DNA from 3 places in the Streptomyces sp. NPDC046557 genome. Region 1 is predicted to be linked to each of the others. Evidence: riboswitches for the same ligand, from Rfam matches in the RefSeq annotation. Region 1 holds a riboswitch; each other region holds the start of a gene.

Evidence for each region. A riboswitch is a leader RNA that binds a small molecule or an ion and turns the genes downstream of it on or off. The one in region 1 is predicted to bind thiamine pyrophosphate.
Region 2: linked by a shared signal. The riboswitch ahead of thiO (glycine oxidase ThiO) and the one ahead of thiC (phosphomethylpyrimidine synthase ThiC) in region 1 are both predicted to bind thiamine pyrophosphate.
Region 3: linked by a shared signal. The riboswitch ahead of ABZ934_RS05620 (thiamine ABC transporter substrate-binding protein) and the one ahead of thiC (phosphomethylpyrimidine synthase ThiC) in region 1 are both predicted to bind thiamine pyrophosphate.

Annotation. Positions count from the first base shown of each region.
Region 1 covers NZ_JBEYZH010000006.1:206,059-210,779, forward strand. Annotated here, with positions in the region: gene ABZ934_RS15695 (SsgA family sporulation/cell division regulator) at 1-196, shown strand, start outside; gene ABZ934_RS15700 (YibE/F family protein) at 266-1,666, opposite strand; TPP riboswitch at 1,739-1,886, shown strand; gene thiC (phosphomethylpyrimidine synthase ThiC) at 1,880-3,667, shown strand; gene ABZ934_RS15710 (hypothetical protein) at 3,789-4,604, opposite strand.
Region 2 covers NZ_JBEYZH010000014.1:41,854-46,574, reverse strand. Annotated here, with positions in the region: gene ABZ934_RS22400 (thiazole synthase) at 1-569, opposite strand, end outside; gene thiS (sulfur carrier protein ThiS) at 573-773, opposite strand; gene thiO (glycine oxidase ThiO) at 770-1,951, opposite strand; TPP riboswitch at 1,949-2,061, opposite strand; gene ABZ934_RS22385 (FAD-dependent oxidoreductase) at 2,153-3,379, shown strand; gene ABZ934_RS22380 (Rv2175c family DNA-binding protein) at 3,447-3,812, shown strand; gene thiE (thiamine phosphate synthase) at 3,903-4,535, shown strand; gene metF (methylenetetrahydrofolate reductase [NAD(P)H]) at 4,632-4,721, shown strand, end outside.
Region 3 covers NZ_JBEYZH010000002.1:87,773-92,493, forward strand. Annotated here, with positions in the region: gene ABZ934_RS05615 (iron ABC transporter permease) at 1-1,334, opposite strand, end outside; gene ABZ934_RS05620 (thiamine ABC transporter substrate-binding protein) at 1,418-2,515, opposite strand; TPP riboswitch at 2,602-2,711, opposite strand; gene rlmN (23S rRNA (adenine(2503)-C(2))-methyltransferase RlmN) at 2,788-3,900, opposite strand; gene ABZ934_RS05630 (phosphatidate cytidylyltransferase) at 4,074-4,721, opposite strand, start outside.

The DNA of each region.
Region 1 (4,721 bases):
CATCCGCCTGCAGGTAGGCGGCGAGCGAGCCCTGTTCCGCGCGGGAGCGGCACCGTTGGTCGCCTTCCTCGACCGCACCGACCGGCTCGTTCCGCTCGGTCAGGAGCGCAACCTCGGGGACTTCGAGGGGACGCTCGACGAGGCACTCGACAGGATCCTCGCCGAGTCCCGGCAGAACGAGCAGAACGCCGGCTGACGGGACTTACTCCGCCCGCCCCACCCGCACCCCCTCACGTCGGCACAGCTCGGCTCGGCTCGGATCTGATCAGCGCTTGCGCCGACGTCCTCGGCCACCGCGTGCCGGCTTTGCGGCCGGGGTGGCTTTCGGTTCCCCCGGCCTGTCGGCGGAAACCACCAGCGCCGCCAGGGCGGTGGTCACCGGTACGGAGGCCACGAGCCCGATGGAGCCGACCAGTGTCCTGACGATTTCCTCGGCGACCAACTCACTGTTGGCCACCGCACCCATGCTGCTGTTCGCGATGGAGAAGAGCAGGAGCAAGGGGAGCGCGGCGCCGGCGTACGCGAGGACCAGGGTGTTGACCACGGAGGCGATGTGGTCGCGTCCGATCCTGATGGCGGCCCGGTACAAGGCCCGTGATCCCATGGTGGGATCGGCTTGGTGCAGCTCCCAGACCGCCGACGTCTGGGTGACCGTCACGTCGTCGAGCACGCCGAGCGATCCGATGATCACCCCCGCCAGCAGCAAACCGCTCATGTCGATGTCCGGGTACAGGCCGTGGATCAGTCCTGTGTTGTCATCGGTGTTGCCGCTGAGGAACGCCCATCCGATGAAGAGCGAGCCCAACAGACCGATCAGCAGCAGCGACACCAGCGTGCCGAGAACGGCGACCGAGGTGCGTGCCGTCAGGCCGTGACACATGTAGAGCGCGATCAGCATGATCGCGCTGGCCCCGACCACGGCTACGACCAGCGGGTTGGAGCCCTGCAGGATCGCCGGGAGGATGAACAGCGTCAGCACGCCGAAGCTGACGACCAGTGCCACCAGGGCGAACACGCCCCGCATCCGGCCGACCACGACGACGGCGATGGCGAAGATGCCGGCCAGCAGAGCCAACGGGAGCTTCCGGTTCAGGTCGATGACCGAGTACTGGAGGTCCCGTGGAGCGTCCGGCGCGTAGGCCACCACCACCTCTTGGCCGTTCGCCAACTGCCGCGGGGCCCCCGGCTGCACGATCTCCACGAAGGTGCGGCCCTTGTCCGGGCCGGTACCGACCTCGACGGTCGCCTTCTTGCACGCACCGGTCTGTTCCGCCGTGGCCTCGCGCCCCGAAGGGGTCGAGGTGTCACCCGTGGGTGGAACCTGCGAGGCGTTGACGGACTTGCAGTCCACACTCGCCAACGCGACGACCTTGCCCTGTTGGGTCTGCCGGTCGAACCCGACGCCGGTCCGCTCGTGCGCGGGGGCTCCACCCGGCCAGAGCACCACCATCCCGACGAAGACGGCGGCCGCGAAGGGGATCAACACGGCGGCGATGACCTTGCGCAGGTGCAGGGAGACGGGAGCCGCCGGGCCGTGCCCATGGCTGTGGGAATGGCCGTGCGCGGACCCGTGGGAGGGCGCGTGTGCGGATTCGTCGGCATGTCCGTGGTCGCTGTGACCAGGGGGCTCGGGGGGATTGATGGGAGGCTGCGGCAAGGACGTCACCGGCCGATCATCGCAAGAGATGAGGGGGCCCACTGTTCAGCACGCCACAGATGACGCTAGCGTGGGGGCTACTTTGCACAACGCGGGAGCTCGGAGCACCGGGCTGAGAGGGCGCTGATCACCGTACGCACGCCGAAACGGCGGGTACGGGAGGAGGCTGCGTCGACCGCCGAACCTGTTACCGGGTAATGCCGGCGTAGGGAGATAGGTCTCATGACCATTCAGGATGCACGCACGCCTGCCGTCAGCGAGGACGCCGACGGCCAGACCGGGCGCGGGCCGGGCTGGCACAAGGGATATGTGGCGGGCTCCCGCCCCGACATCCGGGTGCCCGTCCGCCAGGTCCACCTCACCAACGGCAAGGACGTGACGCTCTACGACACGTCCGGTCCGTACACCGACCCGCAGATCGAGACCGACGTCCGCCGGGGTCTTCCCCCGCTCCGGGAGAACTGGATCATCGGGCGGGGGGACACCGAGGAGTACGCGGGCCGGCCCGTGCGCCCCGAGGACGACGGCATCAAGCACACCTCGCCGCGCGGTGGCCTCAAGAACCTCGACGCGGTCTTCCCGGGCCGCCCGCGCCAGCCCCGCCGCGGCCGGGGCGGCGCGGCGGTCACCCAGCTCGCGTACGCCCGCCGGGGCGAGATCACCCCGGAGATGGAGTACGTGGCGATCCGCGAGAACGTCTCCCCGGAGGTCGTCCGCGAGGAGATCGCCGCAGGTCGCGCCGTTCTTCCGGCCAACGTCAACCACCCGGAGATCGAGCCGATGATCATCGGCAAGCGGTTCCTGGTGAAGGTCAACGCCAACATCGGCAACTCCGCGGTCACCTCCTCCATCGAGGAGGAGGTCGACAAGATGACCTGGGCGACCAAGTGGGGCGCCGACACCGTCATGGACCTCTCCACCGGTCGCAACATCCACACGACGCGCGAGTGGGTGCTCCGCAACTCCCCGGTCCCGATCGGCACCGTGCCGCTCTACCAGGCGCTCGAAAAGGTCGACGGCCGCGCCGAGGAGCTGACGTGGGAGATCTACAAGGACACGGTCATCGAGCAGGCCGAGCAGGGCGTCGACTACATGACGGTGCACGCCGGCGTGCTGCTGCCGTACGTCCCGCTGACTGCCCGGCGCAAGACCGGCATCGTCTCCCGCGGCGGCTCGATCATGGCCGCGTGGTGCCTCGCCCACCACAAGGAGAACTTCCTCTACACGAACTTCGAGGAGCTCTGCGAGATCCTCGCGACGTACGACGTCACCTACTCGCTGGGTGACGGACTGCGCCCCGGTTCCATCGCCGACGCCAATGACGCCGCGCAGTTCGCGGAGTTGAAGACGCTGGGTGAGCTGAACACGATCGCCAAGCGGCACAACGTCCAGACGATGATCGAGGGCCCGGGCCACGTCCCGATGCACAAGATCAAGGAGAACATCGACCTCCAGCAGGAGATCTGCGAGGAGGCGCCGTTCTACACCCTCGGCCCGCTGACCACGGACGTCGCACCCGCGTACGACCACATCACCTCGGGCATCGGCGCGGCGATGATCGCCTGGTGGGGCACCGCGATGCTCTGCTACGTCACGCCCAAGGAGCACCTGGGTCTGCCCAACCGGGACGACGTGAAGACCGGTGTCATCACCTACAAGATCGCGGCGCACGCCGCGGACCTGGCGAAGGGCCACCCCGGAGCTCAGGAGTGGGACGACGCCCTGTCGGACGCCCGGTTCGAGTTCCGCTGGGAGGACCAGTTCAACCTGGCCCTCGACCCGGACACCGCCCGCGAGTTCCACGACGAGACCCTGCCGGCCGAGCCGGCCAAGACCGCGCACTTCTGCTCCATGTGCGGTCCGAAGTTCTGCTCGATGAAGATCTCCCAGGACATCCGTCGTGAACACGGTGGAGACCTCAAGGCCGAGGAGATCGAGGCCGGCATGGCGGAGAAGTCCGCGGAGTTCGCGGCCTCGGGCAACCGGGTCTACCTGCCGCTCGCCGACTGACGGCAGCACCGCGTACGGAGCGGACCCGTGACACATGGGGGAGTCGCGGGCCCGTTCCACGAGGGTGTTCCACGCTCCGCACGGATGTTTCACGTGAAACGCGTCTGTTTCACGTGAAACATCACTCCCCCTCGGGCTCCGAGCCGCCGAAGTCGGGGCTCGTGAAGTCCGGTGGGGCGTAGTCCGGACGTGGGCTTTGGGAGGTGGCTCCGGGGCTGGTGAAGTCCGGCCGGCTGTATCCGAGGCTGGGTATGCGTCCGGCATGCGGGGTCCGCGGGGCCGGATAGCCGGGGCCGGCGCTCGGATCGGCCAGTGCGTCCCGGAGGAACGGCATGATGCCGCGTTCCAGCAGGGCGTTGCGCCACGCCTCTCGGGCGCGCGAGAGCTCGTCGGGTACGGCCGCCGCCTCCTCGGCCGCGACCTCCGTGGAGCTGTTGCGGACGGCGGTCACGAGCAATCCGATCACCGCGAAGAGCAGTGCGGCCACGGTGAGCCCACCGAAGAGCCATCCCGCTGTCAGCATGGTCCGGGCAAAGGCCGGCTCGGGATCGATCATCTTGAGGCTGTAGCCCACCAACAGGAAGATCAGCATGGCGGTGCCGGCCAGGACCGGCGCGAGAACCGCGACAATGGCGCTCACGCCCGCGCCGCCGCTCTGTCCGTCCCCGTCGCCCTCGCCCGTCGTGCCCGGGGCCGACAGACGCTCGTCGCGCAATTGCGCGCGGACTTTGACGTAGTGGTCGTATTCGGCCGCGGCCGCGGCCGTCAGCAAGGCGGTGGCACTCATGGCCATGGTGCGCAATTGTTCGGCGTTCAGTCGTTCGCCCAAGGAAGCGAGTTCCGGCCGTTCGTTCGCCGTGCGCAGCGCCTCGTCGAGGAGCCGATCGAACTCCGGTCGGTCTTCGGTGAGCAGGTGCGGAGCGCTGGTCATGTGCATCCCCCGATGCTCCGTACAAGCCGGTATGCCCGCGTAGATTCGGGCGCCGGCACAAACGGAGGAGAGCCTGCTACGGATAGAGCGATGGTAGAGCGCCCATGCCACGAGGTGACAGGG
Region 2 (4,721 bases), on a different contig from region 1:
GCCGTACCGGCCCCCGCGTCCAGGATCACCGGCACGCCCGCCCGCTCCGTGATCAACTCGAAGTTGTGCGGGTTGCGGATGCCCATCCCCGAGCCGATCGGCGAGCCCAGCGGCATGATCGCCGCGCAGCCCACGTCCTCCAGCTTCCGCGCCAGCACCGGGTCGTCGTTCGTGTACGGCAGCACGGTGAAGCCGTCGTCGACCAGGATCTCGGCGGCGTCCAGCAGCTCGACGCCGTCCGGCAGCAGCGTGCGTTCGTCCGCGACGACCTCCAGCTTGATCCAGTCCGTGCCCAGCGCCTCCCGGGCCAGGCGCGCCGTCAGCACGGCCTCGCCCGCCGTGAAGCAGCCCGCGGTGTTCGGCAGCACCGCGATGCCGAGCTTGTCCAGCACCGACAGCACCGAGCCCTGGACCGTCGGGTCCAGCCGGCGCATGGCGACGGTCGTGAGTTCCGTACCGGAGGCGACCAGCGCGCGCTCCAGCACGTCCAGGCTCGGGGCGCCGCCCGTGCCCATGATCAGGCGGGAGGAGAAGCTCCGGCCGCCGAGGGTGAAGACGTCGTCCGCCATGGGTCAGCCTCCCTGCACCGCGGTCAGGACCTCGACCCGGTCGCCGTCGTCCAGCAGGGTGTGCGGCCACCGCCCGCGCGGCACGACCGTCTCGTTGAGGGCCGCGGCGACCCCCTTGGAGGCCGGGGTCAAGGTGGCGACCACCGCGTCGAGCGTGGTGCCGGCCGCGACCTCGCGCGGCTCGCCGTTGACGGAGATGGTCATGCGTACGACTCCTGACGTGCCTCGGTGAACCGGCGCGGGGTGAAGGGGCGGGCGATCTCCGGCAGCGTGCCGGTGGCCAGCAGTTCCGCCATCACGTCGCCGGTGAGCGGGGTCAGCAGCACCCCGTTGCGGTAGTGCCCCGTCGCCAGGTGCAGGCCGGGAAGCGCGGTCGGCCCCAGCAGCGGGGCGTTGTCGGGGGAGCCGGGCCGCAACCCGGCCCGGGTCTCGGTCAGCGGCAGTTCGGTGATGCCCGGTACCAGTTCGTGGGCGTCCCGCAGCAGTTCGTAGACCCCGCCGGCGGTGACGGTGGTGTCCCAGCCCAGCTCCTCGCTGGTCGCGCCGACGACGAGTTCGCCGTTCTCGCGCGGCACGAGGTAGACGTGGCTGCCGCGTACGACCGCCCGTACGGTCCGGGACAGGAACGGCGCGTACGGGGCGGGCACCGTCAGCCGCAGTACCTGGCCCTTCACCGGCCGCACGGGAACCGCCACCTCCGGCGGCACCCCGGGCAACCGACCCGAGAGCGAGCCCGCCGCCAGGACCGTCTGGCCGGCGCGGAGCTCCGTACCGTCGTCGAGCAGGGCGCCGGCGGCCCGGTCGCCGGTGACGAGGAGCCGGGCGGCGGCCGCCCGGTGCACGGCCACACCGGCGCGTTCGCAGGCGGCAAGCAGCGCGGCCGTCAGCCGGCGCGGATCGACCTGGTGGTCGCCGTCGACCCGCAGACCGCCGCGTACGCCCGGGGCCAGCATGGGCTCCAGGCGGCGGCACTCGCGGCCGGTCAGCCACTGCGAGTCCAGGCCGCAGCGGCGCTGGAGGGCGTGCAGCTCCCGCAGGTGGAGGCGGTCGTCGGCGTCGAGCGCGACGGCGAGGGTGCCGCAGGCCCGGTAGCCGATGTCCATGCCGCCGCTCGCCTCGGCGAGTTCGGCGGTGAACTCCGGGTAGCGGGCGGCGGAGGCGACATTGAGCCCGAGCAGGGTCTCCTCGCCGTAGTGCAGTTCGGTGACGGCGGCGAGCATGCCGGCCGCGACCTGGGCGGCGCCGCCGCCGGGGGCCGGGTCGGCCAGTACGGTCCGCAGTCCGCGCCGGGCGGCGCGCCAGGCGGTGACCAGGCCGATGATGCCGCCCCCGATGACGAGGACGTCGGATCCCTTCGGGGATCCCCTCCGAGATGAGTGCATGGGCGTCCAGCCCCTCCCTTCGCCGGCATGACCCGGATCAGGTTCGTACGGTCGGAGGCCGGCCAGCCTCCCTCTCAGCCCGGTGCGTCCGGACTCCCGCGATAGGTACGGTGGCCAGACTAACCCCGCCGCGCATGCCGGGTAAGGCTGCCTCCCCCGGGCATGTTCCTGATGAAACGTCAGGAGATTAGGGTGGGCCGCGTGAGCGAGCAGACGGAACAGACTCAGAGCGGCGTCGTCATCGTCGGTGCCGGAATGGCCGGGGTGCAGACCGCGGTCGCCCTGCGGGAACAGGGCTTCACCGGCCCCGTGACCCTGCTGGGAGCCGAACCCCATCAGCCCTACGACCGGCCCCCGCTGTCCAAGGCGGTGCTGCTCGGCAAGGCCGAGGGCTCCGCCTTCGACGTGGACTTCGAGGCCCTCGGCATCGGCCTGCGGCTCGGCGTCGAGGTCACCGGGCTACGGGCGGACGCGCGCGTTGTGGACACCGAGGCGGGCCCGGTCCCGTACGACGTCCTGGTCCTGGCGACCGGCGCCCGCCCGCTGACCCTGCCCGGCTCCGACGGGGTCCCCGGCGTGCACCTGCTGCGCACGCTGGACGACGCGACCCGGCTGCGGCCGGTGCTCGCGGCGGCGCCGCCGGTGGTGGTGGTCGGGGCCGGGTGGATCGGCGCGGAGTTCGCGACGGCGGCCCGGGAGGCGGGCTGCGCGGTGACCGTGGTCGAGGCGGCGGAGCGGGTGCTGGCCGGTGCCGTGCCGGCGGAGGTCGCCGAGCCCATGGGGCGCTGGTACGCCGAGGCGGGCACGGAGCTGCTGACCGGGGCCCGGGTGGCGTCCGTGGAGGAGGGTCGGGTCCACTTGGCGGACGGGCGGACGCTGGAGGCGGGCGCGGTCGTCGTCGGCGTCGGGGCGCGGCCGGCGACGGACTGGCTCGCCGGATCCGGGGTCGAGCTGGGCGCGGACGGTTCGGTCACCGCCGACTCCCGGCTGCGGACCTCCGTGCCGGGCGTGTACGCGGTGGGGGACTGCGCGTCGTTCCCGTCGGCGCGGTACGGGGAGCGGCTGCTGGTCCATCACTGGGACAACGCGCTCCAGGGCCCGAGGGTGGTCGCGGCCAACGTGGTCGCGGGGGAGGCGGTGGAGACCGAGCCCTACGACCCGGTGCCGTACTTCTGGTCGGAGCAGTTCGGGCGGTTCGTGCAGTACGCGGGGCACCACGGCGGGGCGGACGAGATGGTGTGGCGCGGCGATCCCGCGGGCGCGTCGTGGTCGGTGTGCTGGCTGCGGGACGGGGCGCTGGTGGCGGTCCTGGCGGTGGGGCGGCCCCGGGACCTGGCTCAGGGGCGCCGGCTGATCGAGGCCGGCACGGTGCTCTCCGCGGCCGCGGTCTCCGACTCCGACACCCCGCTCAAATCGGCGTCGGTCTGACCCGGCCCCAACCCGGACGGGGTGGCCCAGGTACCGGCGGCGAGTCCGAGATGGCAGGCTTGTGCCCGTGACCGAGATTGACGCAAAGATCGATGCCCTTGTCCCCGCCTGGCTCTACCTCCCCGACATCGCAGAGATGCTCGACATCGAAGTGACCCGGGTCCGCCAGCTGGTCAAGGAAGGTCAGCTGCTCGCGGTGCGCCGCGGTGAGAACCGCTCCCTCCAGGTCCCCGCCCCCTTCATCGACGGCGACAAGATCGTCAAGGGCCTCACCGGTCTGCTGACCGTGCTCCGTGACGACGGCTTCTCCGACGAGGAGATCCTGGAGTGGATGTTCACCCCCGACCCGACCCTCCCCGGCACCCCCGCGCAGGCGCTGAGCGAGAATCGTGGCACGGAGGTGAAGCGCCGCGCTCAGGCGCTCGCCCTCTGATTCCACAGGCACTGATCCACAGGCGCTGATCCACACGGTGTACGGGCCACCCGCGGCCCGTACACCGCCACGACCACCGGGGGTACACCCATGCTGCTGTCCGACGCCCGGCTCTACCTGTGCACGGACGCCCGCAAGCGGCAGGGTGACCTCCCCGAGTTCCTCGACGCCGCCCTGGCCGGCGGCGTGGACATCGTCCAGCTCCGCGACAAGGGCATGGAGGCCGGCGAGGAACTCGAACACCTCCGGGTCTTCGCCGAGGCCGCCCGCCGCCACGGCAAGCTGCTCGCCGTCAACGACCGTGCCGACGTCGCGCACGCCATCGGCTCCGACGTGCTCCACCTCGGCCAGGGCGACATCCCCGTCCCCGCCGCCCGGGCGATCCTCGGCCGGAAGGTCCTCGTCGGCCGCTCCTGCCACGGCGAGTCCGAGGTCGACGCGGCCGTCGCCGAGCCCGGCGTGGACTACTTCTGCACCGGCCCCTGCTGGCCCACCCCCACCAAGCCCGGCCGCTACGCCCCGGGCCTCGACCTCGTCCGGTACGCGGCCTCCCTGCGCCAGGACCGCCCCTGGTTCGCCATCGGCGGCATCGACGCCACGAACCTGGACCAGGTGCTCGACGCCGGGGCCACCCGCATCGTGGTCGTACGGGCCATCACCGAGGCGACCGACCCCGGCGCCGCCGCCAACGAGCTCGCCAAGCGGGTCCGCGAGCGCGCCTGACCGGCCGACGACCTCCCGCCGCCACGGGTGTCCAAAAAGCTGTCCAATTGGCGGACCGGGCTACGGCGGGTGCCCACCCCCGTCTAACCTGCCCGTATGGCCTTTGGTACCGCTTCCACCTGGTCGGACCGTGCACACACGGTCCGCGACCTCCTCGCGTCCGGGCGCTCGTACTCCTTCGAGTTC
Region 3 (4,721 bases), on a different contig from region 1:
GCCCGCCACGGCGACGCCCCGAGCACCGCGGCCGCCTCCCGCAGCCGCCCGTCCACCGCGCGCAGCACCGGCAGCATGGTCCGTACCACGAATGGCACTCCCACCAGCGCCTGCGCGAGCGGCACCAGGATCCACGAGGTCCGCAGGTCCAGCGGCGGCTCGTCCAACGTGATCAGGAATCCGAAGCCGACGGTCACCGCCGACACCCCGAGCGGCAGCATCAGCAGCGCGTCGAAGCCGCGCACGAACCGCCCGCCGCGACGGGAGAGCGCGGCCGCCGCGAGCCCTCCGACGAGCAGCGCGATGGCCGTCGCGGCCAGCGCGTACTCCAGGGAGTTCCCGATCGACTCCAGGGGCGGGACCAGGAACGTCCCCGATCCGACCTCCGCCAGCGCCCGGTAGAAGCCGAGCCCGTAGCCGCCGGGGGCGTCGAGCGAGCGCTCCACCAGCACACCGAGCGGCAGCACGATCAGCAGCGCCACGGTCAGCAGCACCCCGGCCAGCAGCGCGCGCTGCCCGGGCCCGTGCGGCCGGTGCGCGGTCCCCGCGGCGTCCACCAGTCGCAGGGCGGTCTCCCGTCGGCGCACGGTCCGGGCGTGCACGGCCAGGACGAGGCCCATCGCGACGAACTGGACCATGGTGAGCACGGCGGCCGTCGGCAGGTCCAGCAGTTGCGCGGTCTGCCGGTAGACCTCCACCTCCAGGGTGGAGTAGGAGGGGCCGCCCAGGATCTGCACGACGCCGAAGGAGGAGAAGGTGAACAGGAACACCATCAGCGCGGCCGCGGCCACCGCCGGGGCCAGCGCGGGCAGCGTCACCCGCCGCCACGCCGCGATCCGCCCGGCGCCCAGCACCCGCGCGGCCTCCTCCTGGCGTGGGTCGAGCTGCGCCCAGAGCCCGCCGACCGTCCGTACGACGACGGCGTAGTTGAAGAAGACGTGGGCGAGGAGGATGGCCCAGACGGTGGTGTCGAGCCGGATTCCCCACAGTTCGTCCAGCAGCCCGCCCCGGCCGACCAGGGCCAGGAAGGCCGTACCGACCACCACGGTCGGCAGCACGAACGGAACCGTGACCACCGCCCGCACCAGCCCCTTGCCCGGGAAGTCGAAGCGGGCGAAGACGTACGCGCCGGGAAGCGCGATCAGCAGCGTGAGCCCGGTCGAAGCGAGTGCCTGCCAGGTGGTGAACCACAGCACGTCGGCGATGTCGGGCCGGGCGAGCACCTCGCTGATCCGGCCGAACTGCCAACCCTCGTCGGTCTTGAGCCCGCGCCCGACGATCGCGGCGACGGGATAGGCGAAGAACAGCCCGAAGAAGACGAGCGGGACGGCCATCAGGGCGAGCCTGACGGCCATGGCCCGCCCGCGCTCCCGCCCCGCGGCGACGGGAGCGGGGGCCGCGGGAGCGCTCCGGCGTGCTACTTCACGACGAGCGAGGACCATGCCTTGACCCACTGCTCACGGTTCTTGGCGATGACGTCCGGCGCGACGTTCTGCGGCTTGTCGATCACCACTCCGTGCTTCGTGAACACCTCCGGCAGCTTGGCGTCCTTGACCACCGGGTCCACGAACATCTGGAGCGGCATGTCCTCCTGGAACTTCTTGCTCACCAGGAAGTCGAGGAGCGCCTTGCCGCCCGCCTCGTTCTTCGCGCCCTTGAGCAGGCCGGCGAACTCGATCTGGCGGAAGCAGGTGCCGGTGGCGACGCCCGTCGGCGCCTCTGCCGGCTGCGGGTCGGCGTACAGGACCTCGGCCGGCGGGCTGGAGGCGTAGGAGACGACCAGCGGCCGGTCGCCCTTGGCCTTCTTGCCGCCGGCGGAGCCGGAGAACCGCTCGTTGTACGCCTGCTCCCAGCCGTCGACGACCTCGACGCCGTTGGCCTTGAGCTTGCTCCAGTAGTCCTTCCAGCCTTCGTCGCCGTACTTGCCGACGGAGGCGAGGAGGAAGCCGAGGCCGGGCGAGGAGGTCGCGGCGTTCTCGGTGACCAGCAGGTTCTTGTACTCGGGCTTGATCAGGTCGTCCAGCGTTTGCGGCGGGGCGAGCTTCTTGTCCGCGAAATACTGCTTGTCGTAGTTGACGCAGATGTCGCCGGAGTCCACCGGGGTGACCCGGTGCTGCCGGTCCAGGACGTACTCGGGCTTGACGTCGCCGAGGCCCTTGGCCTCGTAGGGCGTGAAGATGCCGTTGTCGAGGGCGCGGGAGAGGAGCGTGTTGTCCACGCCGAAGAAGACGTCGCCGCGCGGCGAGCCCTTGGTGAGGATCTCCTGGTTGAGCGCGGCGCCGGCGTCCCCGGACTTCAGCACCTTGACGGTGTAGCCGCTCTGCTGCTCGAACTCCTTGAGGACCGGCTCGCTCACGGCGAAGGAGTCGTGGGAGACGAGGGTGACGGTCTTGGACTTCGGCGCGTCGCTCGCGCCCGCGGGCTTGTCCTTGGCATCGCCGCCGCAGGCGCTGAGCGTCGTGATGCCCAGCGCGGTCGCGAGCAGGGCGCCCGCGAACTTCTTGGTGGTGCTCACTGGTGAATTCCTCCTGGGATGTCCAGGAGAAGACGCGGCCCTGCCCGGCGCTCCATGCGAGCGGTCGCCGGGCAGGGCGCAACAGCTTGAGTGAATGACCGAACTTCCTACCCCGAATGACCGGGGCGAGGTTCAGAGGGTCTGCGGATGACGGTTACCGCACTCTCAGCGCTGTGGCGCTCCCCTGTCGGAATATGCAATTGGTTCGGCCACAGGGTACCCCGTGGCCGATCCGGCCCCCAGGAGAGTCCGCCGGCGCCGGCGGGGCGCGGTCAGCGCTCGGACGCGGCCAGTTGGCCGCAGGCACCGTCGATCTCCTGGCCGCGGGTGTCGCGTACGGTCACCGGGACGCCGTGCCGGGCGATCGCCTCGACGAACGCCTTCTCGTCCTCGGGCCGCGAGGCGGTCCACTTCGAGCCGGGCGTCGGGTTCAGCGGGATCAGGTTGACGTGGACCCGCTTGCCCTTGAGCAGCCTGCCGAGCAGGTCACCGCGCCACGCCTGGTCGTTGATGTCCCGGATCAGGGCGTACTCGATCGAGACGCGACGGCCGGACTTCTCGGCGTACTCCCAGGCCGCGTCCAGCACCTCGCGCACCTTCCAGCGGGTGTTCACCGGCACCAGGGTGTCGCGCAGCTCGTCGTCGGGCGCGTGCAGCGAGACGGCGAGGCGGCACTTGAAGCCCTCGTCGGCGAAGCGCAGCATGGCCGGGACCAGGCCGACGGTGGAGACGGTGATGCCGCGCTGCGACAGGCCGAGGCCGTCGGGCTCGGGGTCGGTCAGCCGGCGGATCGAGCCGACGACGCGGTTGTAGTTGGCGAGCGGCTCGCCCATGCCCATGAAGACGATGTTCGACAGTCGGGCCGGTCCTCCGGGGACCTCGCCGTCGCGCAGGGCGCGCATGCCGTCGACGATCTGGTGCACGATCTCGGCGGTCGACAGGTTGCGGTCCAGCCCGGCCTGGCCGGTGGCGCAGAACGGACAGTTCATGCCGCAGCCGGCCTGGGAGGAGATGCACATGGTGACCCGGTCGGGGTAGCGCATCAGCACGGACTCCACCAGGGTGCCGTCGTGCAGCTTCCACAGGGTCTTGCGGGTGGTGTCGTCGTCGCAGGAGATGTGCCGCACGACGTTCATCAGGTCGGGCAGCAGCTCCTGTCGGAGCTTCTCCCGCGAGGCCGCCGGGATGTCGGTCCACTCGGCGGGGTCGTGCGCGTACCGCGCGAAGTAGTGCTGTGAGAGCTGCTTGGCCCGGAACGGCTTCTCGCCGATCGCGGCGACCGCCTCGCGGCGTTCGGCCGGGGTCATGTCGGCGAGGTGCCGGGGCGGCTTCTTCGCTCCGCGAGGGGCGACGAAAGTGAGCTCTCCCGGAACGGGGCGGGCCATGGCGGGTACTCCTTGTAAGACGAAGGGCGCGCCGCAGAAGCAGCGCGCCTTTCAAGAGTAACCGCCCGGACCCACCCGAAGCTTTCGCATGTACGTCGTCCCGGCTCAGCGGGGCCGCACCGGTGAAAAACCCGCGGGTCGGAGCCCCGGTCGGAGCCCCCCGGGGGCGGGTATCAGCCGGTGCCGACGAACGCGGCGAGCAGCAGCCACACCACCGGGGCGGTCGGCAGCAGCGAGTCGAGCCGGTCCATGATGCCGCCGTGACCGGGGAGCAGGGTCCCCATGTCCTTGATGCCCAGGTCCCGCTTGATCATCGACTCGCCGAGGTCGCCCAGGGTGGCGCTGACCGCGACGGCCAGCCCCAGCAGCAGTCCCTGCCACCACTCGCCGTCGTGGATGAGGAACTCCATGCACAGCGCGCCCGCCGCCATCGCGAACGCCACCGCACCGGCCAGGCCCTCCCGGGTCTTGCCGGGGCTGATGCGCGGGGCGAGCTTGGTCTTGCCGAAGCGCCAGCCCACCGCGTAGGCCCCGGTGTCGCTGACCACGGTCAGCACCAGGAAGGTGACGACCCGCTGGGGCCCGTCGTCGGCGGTGAGCAGCATCGCCACGAAGGTCGCGAGGAAGGGCACGTAGAAGGCGGCGAATACACCCGCCGTGACGTCCTTGAGGTAGTCCTCGGGCGGCTCGGTCATCCGCCAGACCAGCACCGCCAGGGCGGTCAGCGCCATCGCCACCCAGGCGCCCTCGGCGCCGCGGACGTATCCGGCGATGACCATGGCGGCGCCACCGACCGCGAGCGGTACGAGCGGCGCCTTGAT